3 regions of the Rhodococcus sp. 077-4 genome follow, and region 2 is predicted to be linked to each of the others. Evidence: riboswitches for the same ligand, from Rfam matches in the RefSeq annotation. Region 2 holds a riboswitch; each other region holds the start of a gene.
What was found. A riboswitch is a leader RNA that binds a small molecule or an ion and turns the genes downstream of it on or off. The one in region 2 is predicted to bind thiamine pyrophosphate.

Region 1 (10,449 bases), on a different contig from region 2:
CCGGTGCCGCACACACCACGGCGCACACCATCAAGCCGTCGTTCGAGATCATCAAGACCACCGAGGGAGTGTCGACGGTGTCGTCGATCTTCCTGATGTGCCTGTCCGATCGTGTTCTCGCCTATGGTGACTGCGCCGTCGTACCCGACCCCACGTCCGAGCAGCTGGCCGACATCGCTGTCTCCTCGGCGCAGACCGCGGCCCAGTTCGGGATCGAACCCCGGGTGGCCATGCTCTCGTACTCCACCGGTGAATCCGGCTCGGGAGCCGACGTGGACAAGGTCCGACAAGCCACCGCACTTGTGCGCGAACGCAATCCAGAGCTGCTCGTCGAGGGCCCGATTCAGTACGACGCGGCCATCGAACCGTCCGTCGCCGCGTCGAAGCTGCCCGATTCCGAGGTGGCGGGCAAGGCCACGGTGTTCATCTTCCCGGACCTCAACACCGGCAACAACACCTACAAGGCCGTCCAGCGCAGCGCCGGTGCCGTGGCCGTCGGACCGGTTCTGCAGGGACTGCGCAAGCCCGTCAACGATCTTTCCCGCGGCGCACTCGTCGAGGACATCGTCAACACCGTCGCCATCACCGCGATTCAGGCCCAGGGTATCGCCGACGCAGCCGAGCAGGAGAGCAAGTGAGCATCCTCGTCGTCAACTCCGGTTCGTCGTCGGTCAAGTTCCAACTGGTAGATCCGGGCTCGGGGGAGTCTCTGGCCAACGGGCTCGTCGAGCGCATCGGCGAATCCGACGGCCGAGTCGAACTCGACCACCGGGGCGAAACATCCGAGCGAACCCAGCACATCGAAGACCACGGTGCCGGTCTGGCCCTGGCGTTCGAGATGCTCGCCGACGCAGGGGTCGGTCTCGACTCCGACGTCACCGCCGTCGGGCATCGTGTCGTTCACGGCGGCACCGTCTTCTACCGTCCGACGATCATCGACGACGCGGTGGTGCAGCAGATCTCGGACCTCAGTGCCCTTGCCCCACTCCACAATCCGCCGAACGTCCTGGGTATCGAGGTCGCCAGGAAGCAACTGCCGAACGTGCCGCACGTGGCAGTGTTCGATACGGCCTTCTTCCACTCCTTGCCCGACGCGGCCGCGACGTACGCCATCGACGCGACCGTGGCTGCCGAGCACGACATCCGACGCTACGGTTTTCACGGCACCTCGCACCGCTACGTGTCCGAGCAGGTCGCGCAGTTCCTGGGCCGCGACCTCGCCGAGATCGACCAGATCGTGCTGCACCTGGGCAACGGTGCATCTGCCTCGGCCGTCGCCGGGGGTCGGGCCGTCGACACCTCGATGGGGCTGACCCCGCTCGAAGGTCTCGTCATGGGTACCCGCAGCGGTGACATCGACCCCGGCGTGATCATGCACCTTCGCCGCAGTGCGGGCATGAGCGTCGACGATATCGATGCGCTGCTCAACCGTCGCTCCGGGCTGATCGGACTGAGTGGGGTCAACGACTTTCGGCAACTACAGGAACGGATCGACGACGGCGACGCGTCCGCGCGCCTGGCGTACGACGTCTACATCCACCGCCTGCGCAAGTACATCGGCGCGTACATGATCGGGCTGGGCCGGCTCGACGCCATCACCTTCACCGCCGGTGTCGGCGAGAACGCGGCAGCGGTACGTGCGGACGCCCTCGCGAGCCTGCAGGGCTTCGGCATCGAGATCGACCCCGAGCGTAATGCCGTGCGCAGCAAACAGGCTCGGGTGATCTCGACCGACTCCTCGAAGGTCACGGTGCTGGTGGTGCCGACCAACGAGGAACTTGCGATCGCTCGCGCAGCGGACGATCTGGTAAGTGCCGGCGACTAGAACAGTGAACGTGGCCGGATCGCGTTCGCCAGATCCACCAGTGAAAAGCGATGGGCACGATCGGTGGCGTTGCGGGCCAGCGCCCGAAGGCCCTTCTCGGTGCCGCGCCGCAACCCGTCCTCGGTGAACGGGACGCTGAGAATCGGTTCCCGCTCGGCTGTGGCGGCGTGGCCGGAGACGATCCAGTCCAGGGCCATCGCCAGCACCAGCGTCCGCATCTGCAGCGCCCGGCTCTCGGCCTTGGGCAGTAGCGCCACTCGCCGTGCTGCAGAACGGAAATCGGCCTCGGACAGCTCGGCTCGCGAGCGGTCCATCAGTAGCGTCAACACACTTGTCATGCGTGCCATCGAGTAGTGCCGCGAGCTGATCGGTACTTGATCGAGAGCGGCGATGGCACCCGTTTGATCACCGCGCCGCTGCAATTGCCGAGCCAAGCCGAACGCCGAACTGACGATGCCACGGTTGGTTCGCCACACTGCCCGGTACAGCCCCTCGGCCCTGGCCCGCCACTTCTCGGCTTCTTCGGCGTTGCCGGTGGCGACGTGGCCGAGCAACTCCGAGGTGGCTCCGAGAGCGAGTTTGGGTGCGAGCTCGCCGGGCATCGCGCCCAGGACGTTGTCGAAACAGGTGAACGCCGAATCGTATTCGTGATGGAGCAGCGCGATCAGACCGGCGTACCACTGGACGCGCCACGGGTCGGCGTCGTGGTCGGTCGACTGGACCTTGGACAGAATGTCCGTTGCCTCGACCACGTTCCCGAGATCGAGATGGGCCTTCACCTCGGCGAGGGTGATCTCGAGACTCAGCTCGACGGGAGTCGAATCAGGAGTGGTGGAGCCAGTAGAGCGGTTCGATTCCGTTCCGGCAGTGATGCGTTCGATGCCGTTGCGTTTGGCGTGTTGCAGTGAGTCCAACGTCTGTCGAGGCTCGACGTGTACTGCTGCGGCGAGCAACGGTGCACTCGGGTCGTTGGGGTCCACCAGTGGAACCGGTAGCGCAGCAACCACTTCGGCTGCCGTCATTCGTTCGTGGCGTACCGTGCCGTCCACGTAGGTGTCGGTGCGCCCCACCGACTGCTCGGTGCCGAATGTCGTGCGGGGCGGGCTGAACACCGTCGACAGTCCTGGCCGCTCGACGCCCGTTCGGATCGCCAGAATCTCGCGCAGCACGCCGGTGGCCTGCCCGGCGAACTCGTCCGCGGACCGGAAGCGCCGAGTGGGGTCCTCGTGAGTGGCGCGCAGCAGCAGTCGATGCAGCGACGGAAACTGCTGCAGCACATCCGAATCCTCGGCCGAGGGCAGCCCGTCGAGATACTTTCCGTTCTTCGAAGGCATGTCCAGCGTCAGTACTGCGAGCGTGCGCCCCACCGTGAAGATGTCCGACGCCACCGTCGGCCCCGTCTTCACGATCTCCGGTGCCTGGTAGCCCACCGTGCCGTACAGGTAGCCGTAGTCCTCGATGCCCGCGACCGCGCCGAGGTCGATGAGCTTGATCTGGTCGTCGGAGATCATGATGTTCTCCGGCTTGAGATCGTTGTAGACCAGACCGATCGAATGCAGATAGCCCAGTGCCGGAAGAACTTCGAGGACGTAGGCGAGCGCCTGCTCGACCGGCAGGCGGGCACCGTCTCCGCAGGCGGTGAGGATGTCGCGCAACGAACGACCGCCGACGTACTCCATGACGATGAAGCCGACGGTCGATCCGTCCTTTCGGGGCTGTTCGACGAAGTTGTAGATCTTCACCACGCCGGGATGTGCGACCTCGGCGAGGAACTGACGTTCGGCGACGGCGACGGCATGGGCCTCTTCGTCACCGAAATGCAGCAGTCCCTTGAGTACCACCCAGCGGTCGCTGACGTTGCGGTCGATGGCGAGGTAGATCCAGCCGAGTCCGCCGTGCGCGATGCAGCCCTGCACGTCGTACTGGCCGACCACACGGTCGCCCGGCTCCAGCAACGGAGTGAAGTCGAACGTCGCACCGCAGTGCGGGCACACGCCCACCGAGATGTCGGGCTCGCCGGGCTCGTTGCGGCCCACCTTGGCGTTGCACTTCCAACAGAACCGCTTGTGTTGCGGCACCGTCGGATCCGACATCACCGCGGTGGCCGGATCGACCGGCTCCACCCGTGGGACCTCCACCAGACCGCCGCCGAGTCGCCGCCGAATGCCGGTGCTGCGCGACCGACCCGATCTCGACCGACCCGTCTTGGATCGGGTGGAAGCATTCTGTGCCGCAGTGGATTTCGCGGTGCGGCCGTCGATCGGCGACCGCGAGACCGCCTGGGTGCGTTCGACGCCGTCGGTCGCCGCTGGTGCTCTCGACACGGCCGCAGTGCGTTCGCTGGTGTCGGTTCGAGAGACCGCCTGCGTTCGCTGCGCCGGGGCTGTGGCTTGCTGTTCGTCGTCGTCCATGTCGGGGTCCCTAATCGCTGTACGACGCGCTGGGCGGACCGGGGGTGGGACCGAGCACCGTCAACCAGCGGTTGTAGATGCGATTCCACGTTCCGTCGGAGCGGATGCGCGCCAACGTCCCGTTGACGAACCGCACCAGATCCTCGTTGTTCTTGTTGATTCCCACGCCGTACGGTTCCGGGCTCAGGCTCTCACCGACGATCTCGAGGTACGGATCCTGCGCAGCGAGACCGGCGAGAATGGCGTCGTCCGTGCTCACGGCGTCGACCTGCCGTTGTTGGAGCACCACGAGACAATCCGACCACATCGGCACCGTCACCACGGTCGCGGCGGGCTGCACACGCTGAATGCGTCGCAGCGACGTGGTGCCCTCCACGGCGCACACCCGCTTGCCCGCGAGGTCCTCGATTCCGCGGATGCCCGAACCCTGTACCACCAGAACCCGGTGCTGCGCTTGGAAGTACACGGTGGAGAACTGGACGTCCTGGCGCCGAGCGCACGTGATGGTCATGGTCTTCACCACCATGTCCACCGACGAATCCTGCAGGGCCTCGAGCCGCTGCGCCGAGGTGAGGATGCGAAAGTCCAACCGGTTGGGGTCGCCGAACAGGTCGCGTGAGACTTCCCGGGCGATGTCGACATCGAACCCCACCAGCTGGCCGGTCATCGGATCACGGAAGCTGAAAAGGTTGCTGCCCGTGTCCAATCCGACAATCAGGCGGCCTTTGGCGCGCAGAGCATCGATGGTCGGCTGCGGCACCGGCGGAGCGCCGGGGCCCGTCGCGAGCGGCCGCAGGCTGGCGGTGGGGCGGGCGCACTCGTCGTCTGCGGGACTCTCGGTGGGCCGAGCGGCGACGGATGCGCCGTCCGGCAGCGGCGGCTCGGTGAACGTCGTATCCATCAGCGGCGCAGAGTTGTCCGGCGGAGCGCACCCGACCAACAGGGCGGTGACCATGATGCCGACAGCCAGCAGGCGCATCACAGGTACTCACGCAACCTCGGGAACAACCCGACGCCGAAGGCCACCGAGGCGACGACGGTGAGTACGTACGCACCGTTGGACAACCCCGACAACACCCACACCGAGCGATCGATGTTGGACCGCAATTCGCGTCGGGCATTCTCGATTCCGTCGACCAGGACGCTGTCCAGTGCGGTGAACGCTGCGGCCGAATCGGATTCGCCGGTCCCGGTGGCGATGGCGACCGCGCCGTTGAAATCGCCGACCTCGAGCGCGGAATCGATCCGCGAGTGCGAGGTGGACCACGTGCTCAGAGCATCGATCACCGCCGCGTCGCCCTGGAACATCTCCGTCAGTCGAGAGACGTTGGCGTCGAACGACTGTCCGTAGTCCTGGCTGCCGCCGCGGCGGGCGAGATCGAGTGTCTCGTCTGCTCTGGCCTGCTGCGCGAGGATGAAACCCGTCGTGTAGGACTTCAGCGGAGACACTCCACGGTCGATCGCGTGATCGGTGGCGATCGAGGAGATCAGTCCCACCACCAGCATCCAACCGAGAAGTCCGGCGACAGCGACTGTGGCAGAAAGGATTCCGACGTTCAACGTCCGACGCGTAGTCCGTGACAGGTACCACTGCGCCGCACCGGTCATCAGCAACAGGAACACCAGCGAGCCGATCGCGAACAGTGGGGGACTGGTGAAGCGCTCCTGATCGGCCGACACACGCGACGCCTGCTCGGTGTACAGCTTCTCGGCCAGCGGCAGCAAACTGGTCTGCATCATCGTCGACGCCTCACCGAGATACGCCGCGCCCACCGGATTTCCGCTGCGATTGTTGGCTCGCGCCGTCTCGACCAGACCGCTGTACACCGGCAGCCCGGCGGCGATCTGAGTCAGCACTGCGCTGGTGGCCGCGTCGTTCTCGGTCACTCCGGCCGAGGCCGCGATCAACTCCGACGATGCCTCCCCGAGCGCCTGCGAGTATCGCTCGCGTACCTCGGGCGGCTCGAGTCCGCCGGCGATGAATGCCGTCGCCGCAGCCGCATCGGCCACCGACAGTGCCCCGTACAGATTCTGTGCCGAGTTGGCGAACGGCTCGGTCCGCACCAGCAGGGTGCCCAGAGTGTCGACCCGTTCGGTCACGGCCGTCGATGCGAGATTGCCGACCGTCAAGGCCAACACCACCAGAGCCGTTCCCATCGCGACCAATCGCGCAGGCGTCGAGCGCATCGTGTATCGAACCGGTGGCTTGCCTGCAGTGGCACCGACGTGCGTAGCCGTTGTCGGGGGGACGGCAGCGGAGGGGGTAATGCCGGCCGCGATCACGCTCCCGAGCATATAAGCAGGCGGACCGTACTGCAGCCACTACAGCTCACTGACTACCGGCAGATGATTCACCTAGGCTGGTGAGCATGCGTGGTGACGGGGACGGCTGGGTGATCGGCGAGGACGGCACTCGGCACTGGGGAAAGCACGGTGCCGCGGGACTGCTGCTGCGTGCCCCGTCCGACGCACGCGAACCGATGGTGCTGTTGCAGCATCGCGCGCTGTGGAGCCACCAGGGCGGAACGTGGGCATTACCCGGCGGAGCCCGTGATTCCCATGAGAGCACCGCGCACGCGGCCGTTCGCGAAGCACACGAGGAAGCCGGAATCGCGGCCGAACAACTGTGTGTGCGCAGCGAGCGTGTCACCGCGAGCGTCGAGAGCGGCTGGTCGTACACCACCGTCATCGCCGATACCGATCATCCGTTGGCCACCGTGCCCAACGGTGAGAGCACCGAACTGCGCTGGGTACCGGAATCGATCGTCGCCGAACTCCCACTGCACCCCGGGTTCGCGTCCAGCTGGCCGTCGCTGCGCACAGTTCCGCTGCGGGTGCTGCTCGACACCGCCAATGTGCTGGGCTCGCGGCCGAACAGCTGGTGGAAGGACCGCGCCGGATCCACCGCTGCCTTGCTGACCTCGCTCGCTCAGACGCTGCCGCGCACCGTCGAACTGCCCAGCGGCCAGTACGGCTGGCTCACGCGCATCGAGGCCGTGCTCGAAGGCCAGGCCCGTGACGCGCAGGTGGACGATCCGCGCATCCCGGTCATCGTCGCCGACGGCAGTGGCGACGACACCCTCGCCGACCAGGCCAATCTCGACGGCGATCTGACTGCGCTCGTCACGGCCGACCGCGGACTACGTGACCGGTTGCCGGAATCGGTGCAGGTCCTGACGCCGTCCGCAGTACTGGGTTGGCTCTAGGCCTGCAGCGCCTGCACCAACTCGCGAGCCGCAGCCTGCGGGTCCCTGGCCTCGGTGATTGCTCGGACCACCACGATGCGATCGGCACCGGCCGCCCGAACCTGATCCACATTGGTCGCGTCGACGCCGCCGATGGCGAACCACGGCCGTTCCGGGAGCGCGTCCGCAGTGGCCCGCAGAGACTCGAGTCCCGCCGCAGTTCGATTGGGCTTGGTGGGCGTCGGCCACACCGGCCCGACGGCGAAGTAGTCGACGCCGTCCTCGATCGCGGCGAGCGAGGACTGTGCGCGATTCTGCGTCGACCGCCCGATCACCACGTCCGGGCCCAGAATCTGTCGTGCGTAGTGCACCGGTAGATCGCCCTGACCCAGATGCAGTACGTCGGCACCCGAGGCCAACGCCAGATCCGCGCGATCGTTGACCGCCAGCAGTGCACCGTGCCGCTTGGTCGCAGCGAGCAGGACCGCCAGCGCGGCGAGCTCGTCCTTGGCTTCGAGGGGACCGAACTCACGCTCACCGGCGGAGTTCTTGTCGCGCAGCTGAATGATGTCGACGCCACCGGACAACGCGGCCTCGGCGAACTGCGCGAGGTCGCCCTTGTCGCGCCTGGCATCGGTACACAGGTACAGGCGAGCGGACGCAAGACGCTCACGGGGACTCTGGTTGCGGGCGGTCTGAGATGGATGCACGAAACGAACTGTATTCTCATGGAGGCCGTAAAACGAAGATTGATCGCGGGAGTCCCAGGGTTCGTGGGGCTGAGAGTGGGTTCGCCGCCCTTACCGTCAATACCTGAACCCGATCATGCGGGCGCAGGGAGTGAGGAATCGCGTGCACATCGTTGTGATCGGCGGAGGCGTCATCGGGTTGTCGACGGCGCTGCGCCTGGCCGACGACGGTCACCGGGTCGTCCTTCACGACCCGGCTCTGGGAAAGGGCGCATCCTGGGTTGCCGGCGGGATGTTGGCTCCGCTGTCCGAGGGCTGGCCTGGCGAACACGAATTGCTGCATCTGGGTGCTGCGTCGTTGGCGCGCTGGCCGGAATTTGCCCGACGCCTCCCCGGTCCCTCGGTGTTCTCCGCGACCGGATCGGTGACAGTGGCCCTCGACTCCGCCGATGCCGCCGATCTGCGAACGATCGCCGAATGGGTAGGCGAACAGGGCCACGAGCTCGAGATTCTGGGACGAGCGCAGCTACGCGAGCTCGAACCTGCTCTGGCGCAGAACATTCGGCTCGGACTGCTCGCTCCGACCGAACTGTCCGTCGACAATCGAGCACTGGTTGCCGCGCTCGAGCAGGCGTGTCTCGACGCGGGAGTGGAGTTCTCCACGGAGTCGGTCGACACCATCCCCGACGCCGACCAGGTGGTTCTGGCTGCCGGTGCGCAGTCGGCCGCGCTGTGGCCATCTCTTCCGGTCCGGCCGGTCAAGGGCGAGATCCTCAGGCTGCGCAGGCGGCCGAGCGCAGCGCCACCGCCACACCGCACCGTCCGAGGAACCGTGCACGGACGTGCGATCTACCTGGTACCGCGCGGCGACGGATTGGTCGTCGGCGCAACACAATACGAATCCGGCCACGACACCCAAGTCACCGTCGCCGGGGTACGAGACCTGATAGCCGACGCCGAACGGCTCATGCCGAGCATCGGCGAATACGAACTCCACGAGACCGCTGCCGGACTGCGGCCGATGAGCCCGGACGGACTACCCCTGATCGGCAGGCTGTCTCCGACGGTGATTGTCGCGACCGGTCACGGCCGCAACGGGATTCTGCTGGCCCCCATCACCGCCGACGCGGTCGCCGCGCTGGTTTCCGGCGACACCCTGACCGAGGCGAAAGCGGCTGCACCTCAGAGATTCTCGCAGATCGAAAGGACACCATGACACAGGTCGCGATCGGAATCACCGTCAACGGTGAAGACCACCTGCTCACCGAGGACATGACCATGCAGCAACTGCTCGAGTTCCTGGGCATGCCGGAGAAGGGCATCGCCGTCGCCGTCGACGGCGCGGTGCTGCCCAAGAGCCGATGGAACACCACCGGAGTCGAAAAAGGTTGGACCATCGACGTTCTCACGGCCGTTCAAGGTGGTTGAGAGCATGACGGCTGAAAGTACTGGTCGTTCCGCAGGCTCCACTCCTGGCCTGACGATCGCCGGCCGCACCTTCACCTCCCGGCTCATCACCGGCACCGGGGGAGCGGCGAATCTTGCGGTACTCGAGGACGCACTCGTCGCATCCGGAACCGAACTGACCACCGTCGCGATGCGTCGCGTCGACGCCGCCGGTGGGACGGGTGTGCTGGATCTGCTGCGACGCTTGAACATCGCCCCGTTGCCGAACACCGCGGGCTGCCGTGGCGCGGCCGAGGCAGTTCTCACCGCGCAACTCGGCCGTGAGGCACTCGAGACCGACTGGGTGAAACTCGAAGTGATCGCCGACGAGCGAACCCTGCTGCCCGACGCCATCGAACTGGTCAAGGCTGCAGAGCAACTCGTGGACGACGGCTTCCAGGTGCTGCCGTACACCACCGACGACCCGGTATTGGCCAAGCGTCTCGAGGACATCGGCTGCGTGGCCGTCATGCCGCTCGGCTCACCCATCGGCACCGGCCTGGGCATCGCCAACCCCCACAACATCGAGATGATCGTCGACGCCGCGTCGGTGCCGGTGATCCTCGACGCGGGCATCGGCACGGCCAGCGACGCCACTCTCGCGATGGAACTCGGCTGCGACGCAGTGCTGCTCGCGACCGCAGTGACCCGCGCGAAAGATCCCGCGCTGATGGCGTCGGCGATGCGGAATGCGGTGGAGGCGGGATACCAGGCCCGACATGCGGGCCGAATCCCGAAGCGATTCTGGGCGCAGGCCAGCTCGCCCATGTGAGTGGCTGCGTCGGCGGCGCAGCACGCAAACGCGCGCGCATGTGCTGAACGCGCGCGGATCAGTGGCGGATACGAGGGCGAATCCGTGCGCACCTGACGAACGCGCGCGCGTTTGCAACCGC
Region 2 (10,449 bases):
AAGAGCGAGCGACCGCGCGGCAACGCATAGGCTCGAGACACCCAGCATGTGAGGAGTGCTTTCAGTGCCGCAGTTGTTGCATCTCGATTCGTCCGCCGACCCGCTTCGGTCGGTCAGCCGCCAGGTGACCGCTCGCTTTTCCGACGCGTGGCATGCCATCGGGACCGATCATTCCGTGATCCATCGAGACCTCCACTCGAGTCCGCTACCGCACCTACCCACGTCGGCGCTGCACTGGGCGCCACACTTACGCTCTGCCGACGAAATCGTCGACGCGTCGGCCGAGGCCTTACAGGTCGAACTGATCGAGGAGCTGATCTCGGCGGATGTGGTGCTGATCGGAGCGCCGATGTACAACTGGTCGATCCCGTCGACATTGAAGGCGTGGATCGATCACGTACACGTTCCCGGCATCACCGTCCCGTTCGACAGTGACACCGCACCCCTCGTCGGCAAGCCCGCGGTCGTGGTGACCAGTCGGGGCAACGATTACAGCCCTGGTTCCGACGGCGCGTCCGCCGACCACGCCACGGCGCAGTTGCGGCAGGTTCTCGGAGTCGCACTAGGAATGGATGTCCATTTCGTTCCGGTCGACCTGACGCTCGCGGGGCGGGTGCCCGCGCTCGAACCGCTTGTTCCGCAGTCCCGAGCCAGTCTGAGGACTGCGCTGACGGCCGTCGATGATCTCGCTCTGAAATTGGGCGGAGCATTGCCCAGGTAGGTGCCGAGTAGCCTGGCGAGGTGCTCCAGAACGGCCCAGACGACCACATCACCCGCGGTGCTCGCGGATCGGGTCGACATCGCATCGAGACGTCCTCGCGTGAGCACGATCTTGCGCTTCGGGTCGGCCGAGTCGTCATCGCCATTGCTGCGGTCGCGTCGGTCGCGGTGAGTGGAATCGGCTTCGCGGTGTACCGCGAAGCCACCACGGGATTGACCACCTCCGATGCCCTCGACGGAATCGCGAACAACGATCCGAGTGGCAACGGCGAAGACACCAACATCCTGCTGATCGGACTCGACAGCCGAAAGGACATGGACGGGAACGACCTGCCCGCGGAGTTCGTCACCGACACTTTGCACGCGGGCGACAGTGATGTCGGAGGCTACAACACCAATACTCTTCTGCTGGTTCATCTTCCGGCAGGCGGCGGCCGCGCGACGGCACTCTCGATTCCCCGCGACGACTACGTCGAGGTCCCCGGATACGGCAAGCGCAAGATCAAGGAAGCGTATGGACTGGCCAAAGCAGACGCAGACACTCAGTTGCTCGACGCGGGTGTCTCGGATGCGTCCGAGCGGGAGCGAAGAGCACGTGAGGCGGGTCGACGCGCGACGTTGACCGCGGTTCGTGATTTGCTCGACGTGCCGATCGACCACTTCGCCGAAGTGAATCTACTCGGCTTCTACGACGTGGCGACGGCGGTCGGGCCGATCCAGGTATGCCTGAACAACCCTGTCCACGACAATTACTCGGGTGCCGACTTTCCGGCGGGTGCCCAGGAACTGAGCGCATCGCAGGCGCTGTCCTTCGTACGGCAACGGCACGGTCTCGACAACGGCGATCTGGACCGAACCAAACGCCAGCAGGCATTCGTGGCCGGTGTGATGGCCAAGCTCAGCTCGTCGGGTGTCCTTGCGAACATCGGTGAATTGCGGGCGTTGATCGCGGGCACGAAGAACGACATCGTGATCGACGCATCTCTGGATCCGATGAGGCTCGCCAACGGAGCCGGAGCCGTCCTGCAGGGCAACATCGACTTCTACACCTTGCCGATCACCGGTTACGAGACGGTGGACGGCCAGGACGTCAACCTCGTCGACGTCGACGCCATCAGAGCAGAAACCGCGCGGTTGATCGGCAACCCACCACCACCACCACCACCACTGTCGCCGCCGATCACAGAGGCGCCAGGAGTGATGACGGCGACCGCATCGCCCCCGCTCGAGGTCGCCACACCGGACGTGACCGGGGATCTGCCTATTGCCCCCGACGAGGGTGTGCACAGCGACGGCGGAATCCCCTGCGTCGATTGAGCGTCGGGTCGGTCAGAGCGTCGACGTGATCGACAGAACGTCCATCAACTGTTTTTCGATCGCCGCGAACTGCGGCGTCGTCACGATCTCGAGCCGGCGTGGGCGGGGCAGCGTCACTTCCACCTGCCGTCGGACGTGTGCGGGCCTGGGGGAGAGGACGATCACGCGATCGGACAGATAGACCGCCTCGCGGATGTCGTGGGTGATCATCAGCATCGTCCACCGAAACTCCGACCAAACCTGCTGCAACCACGTCTGCATCTCACTGCGAGTCAGCGAATCCAGCGCCCCGAACGGCTCGTCGAGTAGAACTACCGACCGGCCCTGCACAACGGTGCGCAGGAGCGCCGCACGCTGGCGCATGCCTCCGGAGAGCTCGAACGGCCTGGCGGACTCGTATCCGTCGAGGCCGAACACGGGGAACAATTCGCGTGCCCGCGCGCGCGCCTCTTTCTTCGCGACACCCTGCACCTCGAGTCCGAGGGTGGTGTTGTCCAGTACGGAACGCCAAGGAAACAGCAGATCCTTCTGCGGCATGTAGGCGCACGGCGGGACTCGTACAGAGCCGGAATCGGGTGTGTCGAGACCGGCCAACATATTGAACACCGTGCTCTTGCCGGAACCGCTGGGGCCGATGATCGATACGAACTCACCGGAGCGCACTCCGAACGAAACGCCGTCCAGCACAGGGTTGCCGTTGAACGACTTCGTCAGGTCGCGGACGTCGATGCAGGTGTCGGCGGTACTCGAGTCAGACATGCAGACCTGCCGAACCGTGGCGTGCCCAGGGAGCCACGAGCCGCTCCACCACGAAGGTGGAAACGAACAGGAGCACACTGATCACCGCCGTGACGACAACCGCCGCGAGTACGAGATCGGTACGGAACGAGTTCTTCTGCTGGCTCATGTAGATGCCGAGACCCGCAGTGGCCCCGGCATATTCGGCAAAGAGCGCACCGACGACGGCGTAGGTGATCCCGATTCGCAACGATGTGAAGAACCTGGGCAGCGCCGACGGTAGCCGCACGTACGTGAACTGTTGCCATCTCGAGGCACCCATGCTGGCCAGTAGAGATCGCGCGTCTCGGTCGGCGGCAGCGAATCCCTCGACGAGCCCTATGGCCATCGGGAAGAACGTGGCCAGGGCGATCACCAGGATCTTGGGCAGCAGGCCGAATCCGAACCAGATGATCAACAGGGGCGCGATCGCAATGATCGGAAGAGTCTGCGACACGACGAAGAGGGGAACGAACGCACGCCGCAGCCATGGCGAGAAATCCACGGCGATGGCCAGCAACCACGCCAGAGCCAGGGAGACGGCGAAGCCTACGAGGGTCACCTGCAGGGTCGCCGCGGCGTTCTCGGCAATCGCATCGCGCTGCGCCCAACCCTGGACGACCACGCGGGCGGGGGACGGCAGCACCTGCGGCCGGATGCCGCTGACCTCGACGTAGACCTGCCAGGCGGCGATCAGCAGAACGACGACGGTGAGCGCAGGCCACGCCCACCGCAGCGAGGCTCGGATACCGTTGAACGAGTAAGTGCCTCGGTCAGCGGTAACCGGCTCATCGATCGCCGAGGTAGTCATTGGTGAAGTAGGTCGACCAGTCCGGCTCTGCGGTGAGTGGCGCACCGTCTTGATCGGCCAGCACGCCGCTGTCGTAGAGGAATTTCGAGTACGCGGTCCACTTGTCGAGACTCTGCCGTCCGACCTCGCCAGTGGAGTCCTTCATGTAGTTCGCCGCAAGCATCTGCTGGCTCTCGAAGACGAGCGATTCGTCGGTGAAGGTTCCCGGATTGGCGTCGATCAGATCCTGTGCAGCTTTGTCGGGATCGTCGGCGGCGAGCTGGTAGCCGCGCTGGAGTGCTTGCACGAACTTCTTCGCCTCGTCCGGGTGCGCCGCGAGCCAGGGTTCGTTTCCGCTGATCGTGAGGGCATAGGCGTCGGGGAACCCGTAGTCGGTGTAATCGAAGTACTTCATGGGAGTTCCGCTGTGTTCGGCCTCGATGCCCTCCCATGCGAAGTAGGAGACGGTGAAGTCGGCGGTACCGGAATAGACTGCCTCGTACGCCGAGGTGCCGAGCACTACCGTCTCGTATTCACCTGTGCCGCCGTCGTTTTGGATTACCTTTCTGATACCGGCCTGCTCGCCCGACTCGCCGAAGCCGGCGTAGACCTTGCCGTCCAATGCTTTGGGGCTCGGAATGTCGGCACGATCGGCGCGAACTCCGATGCCCGTCGCCCAGTGCTGCAGCGGCGCGAGAACCGAGACCGTTTGTGCGCCTGCCGAGGTGGCGAAAACCCCCGAGCTCTGGGTGCTGATTCCGAACTCTGCGTTACCTGCATCGACGAGGGTGTCGGCCGCCGTGTTGTTGTACGGCAGGATCTCCACGTTCAGGCCCGCATCGGCGAAGTAACCCTCCTGTAGCGCGACGTAGAGGCCGGTGTGATTGGTATTCGGCGTCCAGTCGAGCGCGAACCGAATGGTGTCGGAGTCCGTCGAGTCGGAGCATCCCGCCAGTCCGGTGGTGGCAACGACGGCGGCCGCCAACGCCGCGAAGATTCGAGTGGTTCTCATGCGAACACCGCACTCTCGGCCAGGGGCCATGGGGTGGGATGTAAAGCACTGTCCCAGAACATCAATTCGTATCTCGATGCCACGACGAAGGCGTCGATCATCTGCTCGCGCTGCAGCGCAGTCGCGGCGGCTGCGGCGTCGTCGACGAAATTCTTCGCAGCGTCGACGATGGCGTGGAATTCGGGTGCGTCGTACGTGGCCACCCACTGTGCATACGGGTGGTCGGGATCCCGATCGAGAACCGCCTTCGCAGCGCGGGCGAGAGAGCGTCCGATATCGGCATAAATCCAGAAACACGGTAGAACTGCCGCTGCCGCAACTGGATACGGTTCGGTCGCCGCCGTCGCAGTCAGATAGGACGTGTACCCGAGGCATTCCGGTGAGGGCTCGGGCGTCCGGGTCGACGGCGGGAGCGCTCCACCGGTGAGCATCGCCTCGTGCGAGGCGGCTTCGTCCATGGCGCTTGCCGCTGCGCTCGCCCAGAATGCCCCGGTAACAGGGTTCGGTGCGTGCGCAGCCAGCAACGACAGCGACTTGACGTATCCGCAGAGGTAGAGCGAGTCCTGTTCGAGGTACCGACGGAACGTATCGAGTGGAAGCGTCCCTGCCCCGAGTAGTTGCAGAAATTCCAGATCGTCGATTGCGCGTCGAATGTCCTCGGAGGCATTCCACAGACGATCGGTGAAGCGGACCGGGTCCGCAGATACAACAGGCGTCATCGCCTTGACATCCCTTCGTCAGTATTACCTGCATCAGGTTCGGCGGGTTTGATCTCAGCATCCGCATCGGCGGACACACCCCGTGTCAGAACGAAAGCGACAGTAACACCGGTCACTCGGTGTCGCTGCTGCCGCCCCTGGATCTGCGGTCCGGCATCACCCCAGCATGTCTTCGAGTTCCATGCCCTTGGTCTCCGTGATCTTGGCTTTGACGAAGAAGAACGAGAGCGCCGCGAACAGGGCAAAGCCTGCGTAGATCACCCACAGCCCCACAGAGGATGTCAGCGGTGGGAATGCAAGCGTGACAGCGAAATTCGCCATCCAATTGGCAGCGGTGCCGATACCGAGCGCCATGGCTCGCATGCGGTTGGGAAACATCTCACCGAGCATGACCCACATGATCGGACCCCAGGTGGAGGCGAAGAAAATGACGAACAGATTGGCACCGACCAAGGCGATCGCGCCCCATGGAGCCGGCAACGTCACGTCGTCGCCGCTGCCGATCGCTTGCGAGAACGCCACCGACGCCATGACGAGCCCGCCGAACATGCCGATCGAGCCCGCCATCAGTAGCTTGCGCCTGCCGATTCGGTCGACGAACAGGATTGCCACGAACGTCATGACCACGTTGATCACTGCGGTGATGACCGACGTCGTGAACGACTGATCCTCGCTGAAACCGACCGAACGCCACAGCGTCGTCGAGTAGTAGAAGATCGCGTTGATGCCGACCAGCTGTTGCAGCACGGCCATCGTGATGCCTACCCAGACGATGGGCTGCAGGCCGAACTTCGGCCCCCGAATATCCGCGAACGACGATCGCGACTCCTTGCGCAGTGTCAGTCGGATCTCGTGCACCCGCTCGTCGGGGTGCAGCTCGCCGGTGATGTCGGCGAGGACTCTGGCTGCTTCTTCGTCGAGGTGCTGACCCACCAGGTAACGCGGGGATTCTGGGATCAACGTGGCCAGTAGCCCGTAGACCAGGGCGGGCAATACGCCGACCAGGAACATCCAGCGCCATGCCTCGACGCCGAACCACAGGTCGTTGGATGCCCCGTCCGCGGCACCGGCGAGAAGTGCGTCGGACAGCAGCGCGGCGAAGATACCGATGGTGATGGCCAATTGCTGCAGGGAAGCCAGGGCCCCGCGCCACTTGGCCGGTGCGATCTCGGCGATGTAGGCCGGTGCGATCACCGAGGCGATGCCGATACCGAGTCCGCCGAGCACTCGCCAGAGCATGAGATCGGGGACACTGAACGCAAACCCCGAACCCACCGAGGAGATGGTGAACAGGGCCGAGCCGAGCACCATGACTTTCTTGCGTCCCCAACGGTCGGCGAGGCTACCGGCGAACCAGGCCCCTACTGCGCATCCGATCAACGCAATGGCGACCACGAAGCCGGTGGTGAAAGAGCCGAGGAGAAAGTGATCTTCGATCGAGTCGACCGCTCCGTTGATGACCGAGCTGTCGAAGCCGAACAGGAATCCACCCACAGCTGCGGCGATGCTGACACCGATGACCTTTGCTGTGTGACGGTCCGAGGTCTGATTCATGAGTGATGCACCTTCCGGCCGCGCGCATGGGCGTCGGCCGCTGGGAGACCGTACGGCAGGAATTGTCGTACCGTCCCAGCACATTACGCCTGGTAGTTTGCCGCGCGAACGACGCCGTCAGCGAAGGTCGAAACTCTCGTCCGAGACGGTGAAACCATGACCGACCTGATCGGTGCACGTGACCCCCGTCTGCTCGTCGACGCTGCACCGAAGACCGTTGGTGGAGCCGCTTCCGGGGACGGTCAGCACCTCGCCGTACGGCAGAGCCGCTGCTGGACCGTCGAAACGGTGGAACTTGGGGTCGCCCAGGCTCTCGAACTTCGCGGGGGACCCGGCGATCAGCTGAACCGCATTGGGTTTCACCGCCGTTCCCGACGCCCCACTGCCGGGAACCTCGGGTGCCGAATCCGGCAGTGATCCGTGGCAGCCGGCGATCGAGGATTGGAGGACGGCGATACCGCACTCGAATTTTCCACTCGGACTCGAGAAGTAGTACCAGCCGGGTGCCTTGCCTGCGTAATCCTGCGGTTTCGCTTGTGCTGCAGCAGGACTGGTCGGTGATGCTGTGGTGGTGGACGGGGCCGTCGTCATCGAGGGCGATGAGGTGCTCGGCGCGGCAGATGTCGCCGATTCGGCCGTCGTGATCGGAGTGGGTCGGTCGGTGATGACGGTCGCCATCGGTGCGTCGCCTCCGCCCGATCCGCAGGCAGTGAGCAGGCCAGTCCCGAGGACCAACGCTGCGGTCCATCCGATTCTCTTCATCGTCGATTCCTTCACTCGAGGTCGACGACACCGCACGAGACGGCACCGACGCTGTGGATGATGTTGGTACGTTGGGCAACGACCGAACGGGAGGTTCGATGGACGCTGCATCCGATTCCACGGTGTGCGTGAGTACGCCGTACGGAGATGTCCTCGGTTATCCGGTCGACGCCGACGCGTCGCCGATCGTGGCCTGGAGGGGCATTCCCTACGCGACGCCTCCCGTCGGCGAATTGCGGTTCCGTGCACCGCGGCCGCTGCGGCCGTGGTCCGGGGTACTCGACGGTCTCGAGTTCGGCGCCATGGCTCCGCAGGGGCGCGACAGTCCGGTGCCGATCGATCCGTCGTTGTCGATCTCCGAGGACTGTCTCTCGCTCAATGTCTGGGCTCCTCGGCCCGACGGGGAGCCGCGTCCGGTGATGGTCTGGATCCACGGCGGTGCGTACTCGCTCGGATCGTCTGCTCAGCGGGTCTACGACGGGCGCAATCTCAGCGAGAACGGCGACATGGTGGTGGTCACCGTCAATTTTCGTCTCGGTGCATTCGGGTTCCTCGACCTCTCGTCGTTCTCGACCGACGAGCACACCTTCGAAACGAATCTCGGCCTCCGAGATCAGATCGCGGCTCTGGAGTGGGTACGCGAGTGCATTTCCGCGTTCGGCGGTGATCCGAACCAGGTCACCCTGTTCGGCGAATCCTCGGGGGGCGCTTCGGTCACCACATTGATGACGTCCCCGAAGGCCGAGGGTCTGTTTCAACGTGCGATCGTGCAGAGTGCCCCTGCGACGTCGGTGTACGGCCCTGAGCGCGGTGCCGCGGTGGCCGCGAGATTCCTGGAGTTGGTGGGGGTCGACCCGGCGGACATCGGTGAACTGTTCGAGATGCACTTCACCAGGCTGGTCACCGCGGGCGATACGCTCTGCTACGAGATTCCGACGACAGTGCCTGGAACCCTTGGCCTTTCGCCGGTCGTCGACGGAGACATCGTCCCGCGTTACCCCGTCGCGGCTTTTCAGAAGGGACTTTCGCACAGGATCCCGCTGATCATCGGTACCAATCACGACGAGCCCTCGATCTTCCGATTCATGAAGTCGCCGTTGATGCCGATCACGTCGGACACCGTCTCGGAGATGTTCCGCGCCATCGCGCACGATCACGCCGATCTTCCTGCCTACCGTGTTGCCGAGATCATGGCGGCGTACCCGGACCGTGACAAACCTGCTGGGGCGCAGGCTATTTCGCGCGACGCGGGCTTCCTCATGCCGAGCCTGTGGATCGCTGACGGGCACAGCAGGCATTCGCCGACGTGGATGTACCGATTCGATCACGCGACACCGATGCTCAAGGCTGCGCGGGTGGGAGCCGGACACGCAACCGAACTGCCGTATGTTTTCGGCAATTTCGGCACCCTGAGCCGCGATCCCACCTTCTGGCTGGGTGGCCGCAAGCCGGCCATGGCGGTGTCGGCGCGGATGCAGAGACGCTGGCTCGCGTTCGCTCGATACGGCGTCCCCGCCGCGTTGGATGCGTCCAAGCACTGGGCTCCGTACACCGAGAAGGCACGCTGGACACTGGTGATCGACACGTCCGACACTCTCGTCGACGATCCCGACGGCGACATGCGCGCTGCGTGGGGCGACCGCGTTCTCGGATTCAGCTGACACGTCGGTCATGCGTTCTGTCGCACGGACGTGGCTGACATGAATCGAACGTAACAGCAGGAACACCGGCCGCTGGAGTCACAGCGGTAACAATTGGATGTCAGCGCTCTGTCGGTGGGGGCGGTTATGTTCGACGGGTGTTGATGTCCAGGATCGTCGAAACGTCCCGTGCCGTGGCAGCGACGCGTTCGCGCAAGGTCAAGATCGAGCTGATCGGTACGTTGCTCGCCGAGGCGGAGGCCGGTGACATCGAGCCTGCTGTCTCGTGGTTGTCGGGGGAGTTGCCGCAGGGGCGGATAGGCGTCGGTTGGCGCACTCTCGCTGATCTCGACGTCGCGTCCGCTGCGGACTCGACGCTCACGGTTGCCGCGGTGGACGAGGCCATTTCTGCGGTTGCGTCGACGTCGGGCGCGGGTTCGGCTGCGCGTCGAGTAGCTCTGTTGAGCGATTTGTTCTCGCGGAGTACCACCGAGGAACGTCAGTTCCTGATCAGGCTGGTCACCGGTGAACTGCGTCAGGGCGCTCTCGAAGGAATCATGGTCGACGCCGTTGCCGCGGCCACGAACCTACCGCAGGCACCAGTGCGTCGAGCATTCATGCTGTCGGGCAGCTTGCCCGCCACAGCCATTGCTGCCATGACCGGTGGCGTCGAAGCTCTGGATGCATTCCGCCTCGAAGTGGGACGCCCGGTGCGGCCGATGCTGGCCTCGCCCGCGGACTCGCTTCGCGGTGCGTGGGAACAACTGTCCGGTGATGTGACGGTCGAATACAAGCTCGACGGTGCCCGAATTCAGGTGCATCGCTACGGAACCGAGGTGAGCATCTACACGCGGACACTGCGTGAGATCACTGCGAGCGTTCCCGAGTTGGTGGAGCTGGTGCTCGCGCTGCCGTGCAATTCGGTGGTCCTCGACGGGGAGACGCTCGCACTCGAAGACAGTGGACGTCCGCGGCCGTTCCAGGAAACGATGAGTCGCTTCGGTGCCGAGAGCGCGCACGAACTGCTGCTGCAGCCCTATTTCTTCGACTGCCTGCATCTCGACGGCGTCGACCTGCTCGATGCGCCGCTCGAGCAGCGGCTGGCCGCACTCGACCGGGTGGCACCAGGGCACCGAATCCCCAGCGCCGTGCGCCCGG
Region 3 (10,449 bases), on a different contig from region 2:
CGACATCCCGGTGCACCTCATCGTCAACACTGAGGACGTCGCGGTGCGCCCGTACCACTACGACGACACCGGCAAGTGGGTGAAGGACCTGACGCGCAACGACATTCCAGCCGGACATTGGTCGCCGATCTCACATGCCGATGACATCGCCCGATTGACAAGAGAATTCATCGACTCGCTGGACGCGAGGCACACTCAGGGAACCAGTACCAGCTTGTGACGGGTGCGCGGGGCTCGCTCCCACGCATCCGCCACCTCGGCCAGCGGTACGGTCTCGTACTGCACGGCGATCTCGCCGGCTGCAGCCCATTCGGTCAGCGTGCGATACGACTGCTGCACTGCGCCGGGCCCGTAGTGGATCGGCATGAAGCCCTGAACGCTTGCGCCGAGCGATCGCATCAATTGCGCCGGCACGGTCATTTCCGCTCCGGCCCGATCACCGATCTGCACCAGGCGAACGAGCCGATTTCCGGCCTGCAGCGCCGCCAGAGCCACTGTGCCCCATGTGTAGTCGATGATGACGTCCGCGCCGGAGGAGGCCTGTCGGATCGCGTCGCGCAACTCGTCGACGCTTCTGTCACCGATGGCGACCGTCGCCGTGGCACCGAGCTCGCGAGTGGATTCGAGCGCGGCCTCGTCGCGCCCGACGACGGTGACCGATCCCGCGCCGAGTAGGCGGGCAGCCTGAACGGCGAGGCGACCGACCACTCCAGTCCCACCGAGGATCACGACGTTCTCTCCGGCGACGAGTCTGCCGCCGTGCGTGAGAGGCATCAGCGCGGCAAGTCCGGCATTGCCGAGGGTTGCCGCCGCCGCGAAGTCCAGTCCATCGGGTAGTTCGATGAGCAAGCCCGTCGGCACCAGCGCCTGCTCGGCCATCGAACCGTACGGCGAGACGGGTAGGGAGAAATAGACGCGGCGGCCATCCGCAGCCGTACCTGCGCCTTCGATACCGCTCACTGTCGGCAAGTTCTTGGGGCTGAGGTAATGCGCTCCCGATGCGATGGCGATATCGACGGCATTGAGCGTCGCGGCCGCAACGTCGATCACCTCCAGACCTTCGGCCGGGACCGGGCTCTCGTGGTCGGTGTACCTCGGCACCCCGAATTCGGACAGAACTGCTGCTCGCATGGCCACTCCTTCGACGAATACATATTCACTGAATCGTTATTCAGTGTGTATCGTGACAGTACAGGTGTCAACAGGGAAGGAGCGTCGATGCCCAACGCGACGCGGGCCCAGCAGGCCGAGCAGACCCGAATCGAGCTGGAGAACGCAGCGCGCGTCGTCTTCGCCCGTTCCGGCTACCTCAACACCAAGATCGTCGACATCACGCGACAAGCGGGCCGTGCGGCTGGCTCGTTCTACAACCACTACGCAGGCAAGGACGAACTGCTCTTGGCGCTCGCCGAGCAGATCGGGGAGGACGCTGACGTCATTGTCGCCACACAGGATCCGACGGCTCGCGAACGCCCCACGATGCGTCCTCACGTGGAGGTGTTCTGGCAGTTGCTCACTCGGCATCGAGTGGTGATCGACGCCCTCCGCGACGCCGCGCTGGTGAGTCCCGATTTCGCGGAGCGAGTACAACGATTCACGCAGGTTCAATTCGAGCCGTGGGTCTCCCGACTCACCGCCTTCGAGAAGGCGGGGGTCGAGCTACCTGCATCCCCTGCCACCACCGCGATGCTGATAGGCGGTGCGGCGGAGAACTTCGCCCGGCTGTGGCAGGGCCCTTCCGACGATGGCCTCGACGCTCTGGTTGCATTCGTCGATCGGGGAGTCTTCGGGCCGGCCACTCAGTGAGCCAGGTGCCCGCGGAGCGTCGACTCGGTGTAGTCTGTGCGAAAGATGCTGCGCTGCTGCAGGATCGGGACCACGTGGTCCACGAAGTCCGCGAGAGAATCGGGGTAACGCGGACACATCAGGTTGAAGCCGTCGGCACCGCGCCCGATCCACGACTGCATCTCGTCGGCGATGGACTCCGGTGTTCCGATCATGGTGGCGTGCCCGCCGCCCGCAGAGAGGGTACCGAGCAGCGCCCGCACAGTGGGTTCGTCCTTCTCCACGATGCGCAGGATCGTCTCGTATCGGCCCTGCGGTCCGGTGAACTCCGCCGCCGGGGGTAAAGGCGGCACCGGAGCGTCGAGTTCCCAAGCGGCGCAGTCCTGCCCGGTGAAGGTAGACAGCATGGCCAGCGACTGCTCGGTGGGCAGCAGTGCATCGAGCTCGGACTTCTTTCGGCGGGCTTCCTCCATGGTCGAGCCGACGTAGGTCACCAGGCCTGGCATGATGCCCACCGCGGCGCTCTCGCGACCAGCATGATCGATTCTGGATTTCACGTCCTCGTAATAGCGCTGCGCTGCAACGAGATCGTAGGCAACCGCGTAGATCGCCTCCGCGTACTTCGCCGCGAGATCACGACCCGGACCCGACGCCCCGGCCTGAAACAGAACGGGCCTGCCCTGCGGTGACCGCGGTACCGTCAACGGCCCGTCCACGCGAAAGTGTGTGCCGTCGTGGTCGATCGAATGCACCTTCGCCGGGTCTGCGTAGTTGCCGCCGCGATCGAGTGTCAACGCGTCGGCGTCCCACGAATCCCACAGTGCCAGAGCCGTATCGACGAACTCCTCGGCACGCGCATAACGCTCGTCACGAGCCGGGATGGAGTCCATCCCGTGATTGCGTGCTTCGGCGTCGAACATGGAGGTGACGACGTTCCAGCCGGCCCGGCCACCACTGATGTGATCGAGGGACGCCAGCATGCGGGCGGCGTGGAACGGGGTGTAGAACGTCGACGACACCGTGGTGACCAGACCTATGTGCGTCGTGGCCCTGGCCATGGCCGACAACGCTGTGATCGGCTCGAGGAACCAGTTGCCTGCCCCGGCGGGGTCGCGTACCGAGTGTCCGTCGGCGAAGAACACCGCATCGAACTTCCCTCGTTCGGCTAGTTGCGCGAGTTCCTCGTAGTACGAGATGTTGCCCAGGTCCTCGACGCGTGAATCGGGATGACGCCACGCCGCGCTGTGGTGGCCGCAACCGTAGAGAAAAGCGTTGAGGTGCATGTCAGTCCTTGACCAGGCCGCCGTCGACGACGAGGTTCTGGCCGGTCACCGACCGTGCCCACGGAGAGGCGAAGAACAACAGCGCGTCGGCGAATTCCTCGGGGGTGGTGACGCGTTGCAGCGGGGTCGAGGCTGCGATGAAGTCGAACACCTCGGGCGGGGTCGCGGCACTGGCATCGGTGGTGCGCAGCAGTCCGCCCGAGACCATGTTGACGGTGATGTTGTCTGCGCCCAGGTCGGCGGAGAGGGTGCGTGTCAACGAGAGCAGTGCGGCCTTGGACGCCGTGTAATCGTGGTACGGCACCACCGGATTCTGGAACAAGTTGGTGCCCACGTTGATGATGCGACCGAATCCTGCCTCGCGCATTCCCGGCAAGGCCGCCTGGGTGGTGAGCAACGCTGCTCGGACGCTGCCGCGCAGCTGTGCGTCGAACCGATCCCAGGTGATGGTGTCTGCTTTGGGCCGCGCATCTCCGTCGAACGAGAAGTCCGCCAGCGCGTTGTTGACGACGGTGGTGATCGGGGTGCCGAAATGTGTTCGTGCGGTGTCGAACAGCCCGGCTACGTCACCCTCGTCGGTCACGTCGCCCTGCACCGCAATCGCGTTGTCACCGAGCCTGGCGGCCAGCGCCTCCGCAGCATCACGGCTGTTGCGGTAGTCGATCACCACGCGTGCGCCTTGACCGGAGAAGGCAGCGGCGATCGCTGCTCCCAGTCCGCGTCCTCCGCCGGTGACCAACACTGTCTGCTCGTCGAATCTCATACGCCTCGCCTCTCGTTCGAGGTCGGGACCGTCGCGAGGGACAGGAAATACCGAAACGTCACGACATTCCCTTCGCTGGTCCTAACCAGAGCAGGTTCGACGGGTGTGTTCTCAGCCCTGTCGGGCACCCCGTGTCGCGGTCGACTGTACCGATCACTTCCGAGACCGGGGTTGCATTGCCGTCGCTACCGCTCTCTAGGGCGAGCGGTAGATTCCCGAATACGATCATGACGAGTTACTGTGCCGAGATGACCGAACGCGTCTACCTGGAGTATCGCTTCGACGAGAACGTCATCTTCGTTCTCGACCACCGCATCGTCGAGGTCTTCGACGCTGCGGTGACCGTTGCCTCCGGCGGTCGATGCCGCTGGCACGTAGACCATCTCGGAGTCGACGCGAAGCCCAAGCGAGGCGGCACCAAGGTCGTCGTGGGTCTACGTACACCCGATGGCGGTATTCACTACAACGGCGACCGAGTGAACCTCACCGTGACCGACGAGCAGCTACCTCACCTGATGGCATTCTTCGACCGCGCGAAGGCAGCCCGAGCTCTCAGCCGATGACGGCCCAGCCGTGCGACGGAACGCTCAGCCGCCCGCCGTTCAGGTATGCCTCACCGGCCAATACTTCGCTGCCCTCGACCGGATAGTCGATGGCATCGTCGCCGAGGTTGAGCGCGACCGTCAACGAGTTGCCGTCCGCGTGTGCGCGGTAGAGCAGCGCGGTGTTGGTGAGCTCGAGAGTCTCGGTGCGCGCGGAATACAACCACGGGTTGCGACGCCGTAACCCGATCAGCTCCTGGTGAATTCGGAAAACCGGCCAGCCGTACGGCGCGAGGTCGTCGGAGGTGTCGGGGTACTCGGGCCGCACCTCGTCGTCGCCGCCGACGCGATCCTCTTTGACGCCGCGGAAAGCCTGCTCGTCGCCGTAGTAGATCATCGGCATACCGCCCACGGTGAACAGAACCACCAACGCGTGCACCAGATGTCGCTCGTCCTCGATGACGCTGGCGATGCGATTGACGTCATGATTACCGACGAAGGTGGCGGGCACGAACGCGTCGAGCCAGCCGTTGTGCCGCTCGAGCGCGTGGGAGAGCTCGAAGAAATTCTGCTCGCTCAGACCACTCCAGATTGCCTTCCACAGTTCGTACTGGGTCACCGAGTCCAGTGTGGAGGCCGAGACGATTCGGTCGTAGTCGCCGTGAATGACCTCGCCCAGAAAGTATGCGTCCGGGTGCTTTTCGCGAACCTTCGGCAGCACTGCCGACCAGAAGCGTGGCGACACCGCATAGGCCGCGTCGAGCCTCCAGGCGTCGACGCCTCGTTCGAGCCAATGCGAGAGCACATCCACGACGTACTGCTGCACATGCGCACTCTCGTGGTCGAGCGCGACGAGTTCGTCATGCCCTTCGAAGTTGCGGTGTGTCGGCTTCTCGCCGGAGAAGTCGAGGTGGAACCATCCTGCGGCCTCGGAGTTCGGGCCTTCGTCCAGGGCCTGCCGGAACTTCGGAAAGCTCTGTGCCACATGGTTGAAGACACCGTCGAACATGATCTTCAGGCCGCGGGAGTGCGCGGCGGCGATCAGCGCATCGATGTCCTCGTCGGTGCCGAGCCTGCCGTCGACGTGGAAGTAGTCGACCGTGTCGTAGCCGTGCTTCTCGGACTCGAAGATCGGCCCGAGGGCGATGCCCGAGGCCCCGAGCTCGAGTGCGTAGTCGAGCCATTTCTCGATTCTGTTCAGCCGATGCAGATCCGCTTGGGATTCGCCGTCCCATCCGTGCACCGGCGCACCGGTGAATCCGAGCGGATACAGGTGCCACCAGATGGCGTGCTTCGTCCACTCCATCAGGACTCCATGATCGAGTCGCGGCCGAGCTCGCCCGCACCGGTATGGCCGGACAGGCTGGTCACCAAATCGAATTCCGCCAGCAGACAACGTAATACGTGCGACACGCCTTCTTGCCCGCCGAGCGCGAGACCGTACAGGAACGGCCGGCCGAGCAACACCGCATCCGCTCCGAGGGCCAGGGCCTTGGCCATGTCGGCTCCGGTCCGCACACCCGAGTCGAAGAGAACGGTCAGTTGGTCGCCCACTGCGTCGACGATGGACGGCAATGCGTCGAGTGAGGCTCTGGCCCCGTCGATTTGGCGTCCGCCGTGGTTGGAGACGACGATACCGTCCACCCCGTGCGCGGCAGCTTCTCGGGCGTCACCCACGGTGCAGATTCCCTTGAGCACGATCGGGCCACTCCAGTGCTCACGCAGAAACGCCAGGTTCTTCCACGACAGACCCGGGTTGGGGAACATCTGCGCCCAATGCATCGCTGCGGCAACAGGATTGTCCTCGACCGACTGCGCCAGGCCGGCTTGGAACGCCGGATCGGTCAGGTAGTTCTCGATTCCGAGGTTGGCGAGGAACGGAAGGTAGCCGCGGTCCAGATCGGCCGGCCGCCAACCCAGCATCGTCGTGTCGAGGGTCAGCACCAGCGTGGAGAATCCGGAATCCTTCGCGCGCTGCAGAAAGCTCAGCAACACCGACTCGTCCGTCGGCCAGTACAGCTGGTACCAGCGCGGAGCGTCGCCGCCCGCCTCGGCGATCTGCTCGAACGAATGCGAGGCCTGCGTCGAATGGATGTACGGCACACCGAGTTCCGCGGCGGCGCGGACGGTGGCGAGCTCCCCGTCGGGGTGCGCGAGCGTCTGAATACCGACGGGAGCGATCATCAGCGGAGCGGGCATGTCGGTGCCGAGCACGGTGCACGCGTGATCGCGGGCAGCCGAGCTGCGCAGCATCCGCGGCGTGATGGCCCACCTGTCGAAGGCCGCCCGGTTCGCACGAGCCGTCGAGCCACTGCCCGCACTGGCGACGATGTAGCCCAGCGCCTCGGGCGAGAGCTTCTCGGCAGCCTGATCCTCCAGCCGCGCCAGGTTGGTGGTGATCGGCGGTGTCTGCTGGGCGAACATCCCGGCGGCGTAGATGCCGAGTTGGTGATCGCTGAAGTTGCTGGGCCTGGCCTCGGTCATCGTTCGACCCTACCGGGGCACCGCCGAGGATCGGGCCAGAAAGCCGTCCAGCAGAGCCGAGCAACGCACCCGAGCTGCAGGTTCGGCGTCGGCGATGGCGCGTCTGATCTCGTCGATGTCCGCCGCATGTTCGACGCCGTCGCGGTCCCACGCCGCTGCCCACGCGTCGTAGGTATCGAGGTCGATTTCGGGGTGGAACTGCAGCCCGAGGTGCGGCCCGAGAACGAACGCCTGCTGCGCCGACTCGTTTCGGGCGATCACCGTGGCCTGCGAGGGAGCGGTGAAAGTGTCGCCGTGGAACTCCATCCACGGTCCAGGGGGGATGAGGTCGGGATCGGAGGTGTCGACGTCGACGAAGCCGTACTCGGGACGTTCGGATCTACGCACCGACCCGCCGAGCACGCGTGCGAGCAGTTGGCCACCGAAACACACTCCCAGAATGGGGACCTGCGCGTCGATCGCCTCCTGCACGTACGCGATTTCCGGCGCGAGCCACGTCAGCGTGTCGTCGTACGCGGCGTCGGGCGAACCCATGATCACCAACAACCGCGCGTCGGGCAGCGGTGGCGGCGCGACGTCGGGGCTGTGATCGAAGGAGTGCACGTCCAACTGGAAACCCCTGGTGCGCAATTCGGCGTCGAGGGTACCGATGTCGCGTCGCGCGAGGTTCGGATCCTGATCGTGGACGAGCACTACGGCGCGCGGGTGATTCGGGTATGTCACAGGGCTCCTTTACGGTGTTCGTGCACACCGTACGACAGACTGGATCCGATGCCACCTCGTAGACGCACAGCCCGATCCACCACTGCCCGCACCGTCAAGGCCGGGCAGAGCAGCGCTGCCCGAAAGTTCGCGGCCGCGAAGAACGGTGAGCCGGCGCCGAAGAAGGCTGCGGCGAAGAAAGCGGCCCCTCGTAAGCGGGCAGCTCCGCGCAAGACGTCCCCACGCAAGGCTGCTGCTCCGGATCTGCGGGTTCCCGATCCCGGCGAGCGCGTCTGGGTGCTGGACGTGCCGTTCGAGGATCGATCTGCGGCGGGCGCGGCCGGGGCGCGCTGGTACCCGGGTCCTCGGGTGTTCGCGTACTACGGCACCGAGTTGCCCGAGTATCTGCGTCCCTACGAGTCGATGCCCTACAGCCTGCAGCGGTGGCTCGAGGACGACGCCAACGAGAACTGGCGGGACGAGGAGGTCCGGGAACGGGCGATGCAGCCTCGCGAGACGCAGCTCGAATCCGTTCGACGCCATCTCGCCGCCCTCGACGCCGGGTTTCCGTATTTCGCGCAGATGGATTCGACCGGTCTGGGCAAGACGTTGGCGGTGTGCGAGGCCGTCCGGCAGATGTCGGCGGCCGAGATCGGCACGGTACTGGTGGTCGCGCCCAAGGGTGCGTTGCCGGGTTGGCGTCGCACCATCGCAGACAGCGAGGCGGACATCGAGCCGTCCGAGCGTAAGCGCTGGCTGTTGATCACCTACCAGTCGACGAAGAAGCTGCTGTCGGTTCCGCCCGAGACCGATCTGGGCAAACGCAAACGGACACAGAACAAGCGGACCATCTCGCTCGGAGAACTCCGGTTCGACATCGACGTGGTGATCGCCGACGAATCGCATGCGCTGATGAACATCGAATCGCAGCAGTCGCAGATCCTGTGGCGGTACCAGGAGGCGGCCCGCTCGGTGGTGTGGATGTCTGCGACCCCCGGCTATCAGCCGCTGCACTTCGCGTACATGGCGCGGGCCGTGGAGCGTAGCCGCGGGGTCGAGATCCTCGGTGACGACGAGTATCTCGGCTATGCGGTGACGATGAAGTGGGCCGAGTTCCTCATCGAGTCCGGTTTCGCTGTGAAAGCAGGCAAGGCGACGACCGGTCTGACGACGTGGCGTTGGGAGCCTGAGGACGCGGCCCGACGCGCCCGCGATATCGCGTCCGTGCACGGTTGGCTGTCGGGAGGCGCTGTGCCGTGGTCGATTTCGCGTCCGTCACCGCCGACTCCGCGCGAGCCGCTGGGTCAGGAACTCACCGCGGCACAGAAGCGGCTGTACAACTCGGCGTGGGTGGACTACCGCAAGGAAGTCGGGCTGCCGATCTGGAAGGCCGTCGGCGGTAAGCGCGTGTTGCAGAAGAACCCGAGCACCCGCGCCGCCACTCTGCGGTTCCGCCAAAAATGTTCGTACTTGCGCATTCCCGCGTCGGCCGATCAGGTGCGGACGTGGGTCAAGGCCGGCAATCAGGTGTTCGTCTCGATGTTCTACCGCGAGTCGGTCGCTGCGCTGGCGCAGACGCTACGAGACGAGGGTCTCGACGTCGCCGTGGTCGACGGAAGTATGAGCAGCCCCGATCAGGAGGCGTCGATCAGGCGTTTTCAGACCGGCGACGCGTCGGTCATCGTCTCGACCACCACCAGCGCGATCAACCTGCACACCAACGAGTTACTGCTGCCGGAAGGGACGGTATCGACCCTCGCACCACGGGTGACGCTGATCCACGATCCTCGATGGACCCCCATCGACATTCGTCAGATCGAGGGTCGTGCCAACCGAATCGACAAGGACCACAACCACACGACGTCGACCTGTTACTACGGCTACGCCGAGGGCACCGTCGAGGAGGAGATGGTGCTCACCGGCATCGAACGGATTGCCGATCTGGGCTCCATCGTCGGGCAATCGGACCTGATCGACCCAGAGGCATTCCTCGCCGCAAAGGTCGATGCCGAGAAATAGCGACAATCGTGATCAATCCTCCACCTGACGGGGGTACGTTCGGTCGTATCGGCATCCGCCGGTAACGGGCTCACCCCAGCACCAGGAGTGGTCATGATCGTTCTCGGAATCATCCTCGCCCTCATCGGCTATTTCGCCGGCATCTCAATTCTGACGACTATCGGCATCATTCTGGTGGTCGTCGGCGCGGTTCTGACGTTGCTCGGTTCGATGGGTCGCGCAGTCGGTGGCCGCAAGACGTGGTTTTGACATACGAGTTAGAACACATGTTCGATTTCTGCTAGTGTGAACGCGCCCCCGGAGTTGGCGATGCGGCCAGCGGAGCCACTTCGGGCGGTCCAAATCGGACGCGGTGGATTCTCGAAGGCGGTCGCGCGCGATGGCACTCGAACCCGATCCGACTGCGGGATCTCTGTACCGCGTCGGAGATCGGTGGGCCGAGCGGGCCCCGACTCGATGCGGCAACGGTCATCGTCTCGTCGCCGGATCGGTTCTGGTCGGTTCACGAGCGTGTTCGTGCGAGCTCGGGCATCACCGGACGCATCAGTGCCAGTCCTGTGGCGTCGTGAAATTCACTCCTGAGCTCGGCCCAGTGTGCAGCGATGCGAGCTTCGATTCCCGCGCCGCGCGTGCCCGACCCGATGTCGTGGACAATCGTGCTCATGAGCGAGGTCATGAAGAACAGTGAGTCCGTTGTCGACCTGGGTCGGTTGAGACACGATTTCACCCGTTTCATGATGAGTTACAAATTCGGCATCGACGAGCTGATCACCAAGATCAACATCCTGAAGCAGGAATTCACCCACATTCATCGCTACAGCCCCATCGAGCATGTCTCGTCGAGGCTGAAGACTCCCGAGAGCATCATCGA

Region 1: another riboswitch for thiamine pyrophosphate. It lies ahead of thiO (glycine oxidase ThiO); the one in region 2 lies ahead of ACNEOT_RS24520 (TenA family protein).
Region 3: another riboswitch for thiamine pyrophosphate. It lies ahead of ACNEOT_RS01015 (3-oxoacyl-ACP reductase); the one in region 2 lies ahead of ACNEOT_RS24520 (TenA family protein).

The regions. Positions count from the first base shown of each region.
Region 1 covers NZ_JAJPWC010000001.1:1,345,264-1,355,712, forward strand. The annotation lists gene pta (phosphate acetyltransferase) at 1-638, shown strand, start outside; gene ACNEOT_RS06585 (acetate kinase) at 635-1,825, shown strand; gene ACNEOT_RS06590 (tetratricopeptide repeat protein) at 1,822-4,236, opposite strand; gene ACNEOT_RS06595 (glutamate ABC transporter substrate-binding protein) at 4,247-5,215, opposite strand; gene ACNEOT_RS06600 (hypothetical protein) at 5,215-6,519, opposite strand; gene ACNEOT_RS06605 (NUDIX hydrolase) at 6,606-7,442, shown strand; gene thiE (thiamine phosphate synthase) at 7,439-8,131, opposite strand; TPP riboswitch at 8,167-8,278, shown strand; gene thiO (glycine oxidase ThiO) at 8,247-9,326, shown strand; gene thiS (sulfur carrier protein ThiS) at 9,323-9,538, shown strand; gene ACNEOT_RS06625 (thiazole synthase) at 9,543-10,328, shown strand.
Region 2 covers NZ_JAJPWC010000008.1:3,385-13,833, forward strand. The annotation lists gene ACNEOT_RS24495 (FMN-dependent NADH-azoreductase) at 65-721, shown strand; gene ACNEOT_RS24500 (LCP family protein) at 742-2,037, shown strand; gene ACNEOT_RS24505 (ABC transporter ATP-binding protein) at 2,050-2,796, opposite strand; gene ACNEOT_RS24510 (ABC transporter permease) at 2,789-3,625, opposite strand; gene ACNEOT_RS24515 (ABC transporter substrate-binding protein) at 3,603-4,616, opposite strand; gene ACNEOT_RS24520 (TenA family protein) at 4,613-5,335, opposite strand; TPP riboswitch at 5,329-5,428, opposite strand; gene ACNEOT_RS24525 (sugar porter family MFS transporter) at 5,492-6,889, opposite strand; gene ACNEOT_RS24530 (hypothetical protein) at 7,007-7,651, opposite strand; gene ACNEOT_RS24535 (carboxylesterase/lipase family protein) at 7,750-9,312, shown strand; gene ACNEOT_RS24540 (ATP-dependent DNA ligase) at 9,450-10,449, shown strand, end outside.
Region 3 covers NZ_JAJPWC010000001.1:207,589-218,037, forward strand. The annotation lists gene ACNEOT_RS00995 (alpha/beta fold hydrolase) at 1-220, shown strand, start outside; gene ACNEOT_RS01000 (quinone oxidoreductase family protein) at 196-1,131, opposite strand; gene ACNEOT_RS01005 (TetR/AcrR family transcriptional regulator) at 1,219-1,806, shown strand; gene ACNEOT_RS01010 (LLM class flavin-dependent oxidoreductase) at 1,800-3,068, opposite strand; gene ACNEOT_RS01015 (3-oxoacyl-ACP reductase) at 3,070-3,831, opposite strand; TPP riboswitch at 3,881-3,973, opposite strand; gene ACNEOT_RS01020 (hypothetical protein) at 4,080-4,394, shown strand; gene ACNEOT_RS01025 (alpha-amylase family glycosyl hydrolase) at 4,384-5,679, opposite strand; gene ACNEOT_RS01030 (lactate 2-monooxygenase) at 5,679-6,857, opposite strand; gene ACNEOT_RS01035 (type 1 glutamine amidotransferase) at 6,867-7,580, opposite strand; gene ACNEOT_RS01040 (helicase-related protein) at 7,629-9,578, shown strand; gene ACNEOT_RS01045 (DUF6131 family protein) at 9,672-9,827, shown strand; gene ACNEOT_RS01050 (hypothetical protein) at 10,081-10,242, opposite strand; gene ACNEOT_RS01055 (GTP pyrophosphokinase) at 10,241-10,449, shown strand, end outside.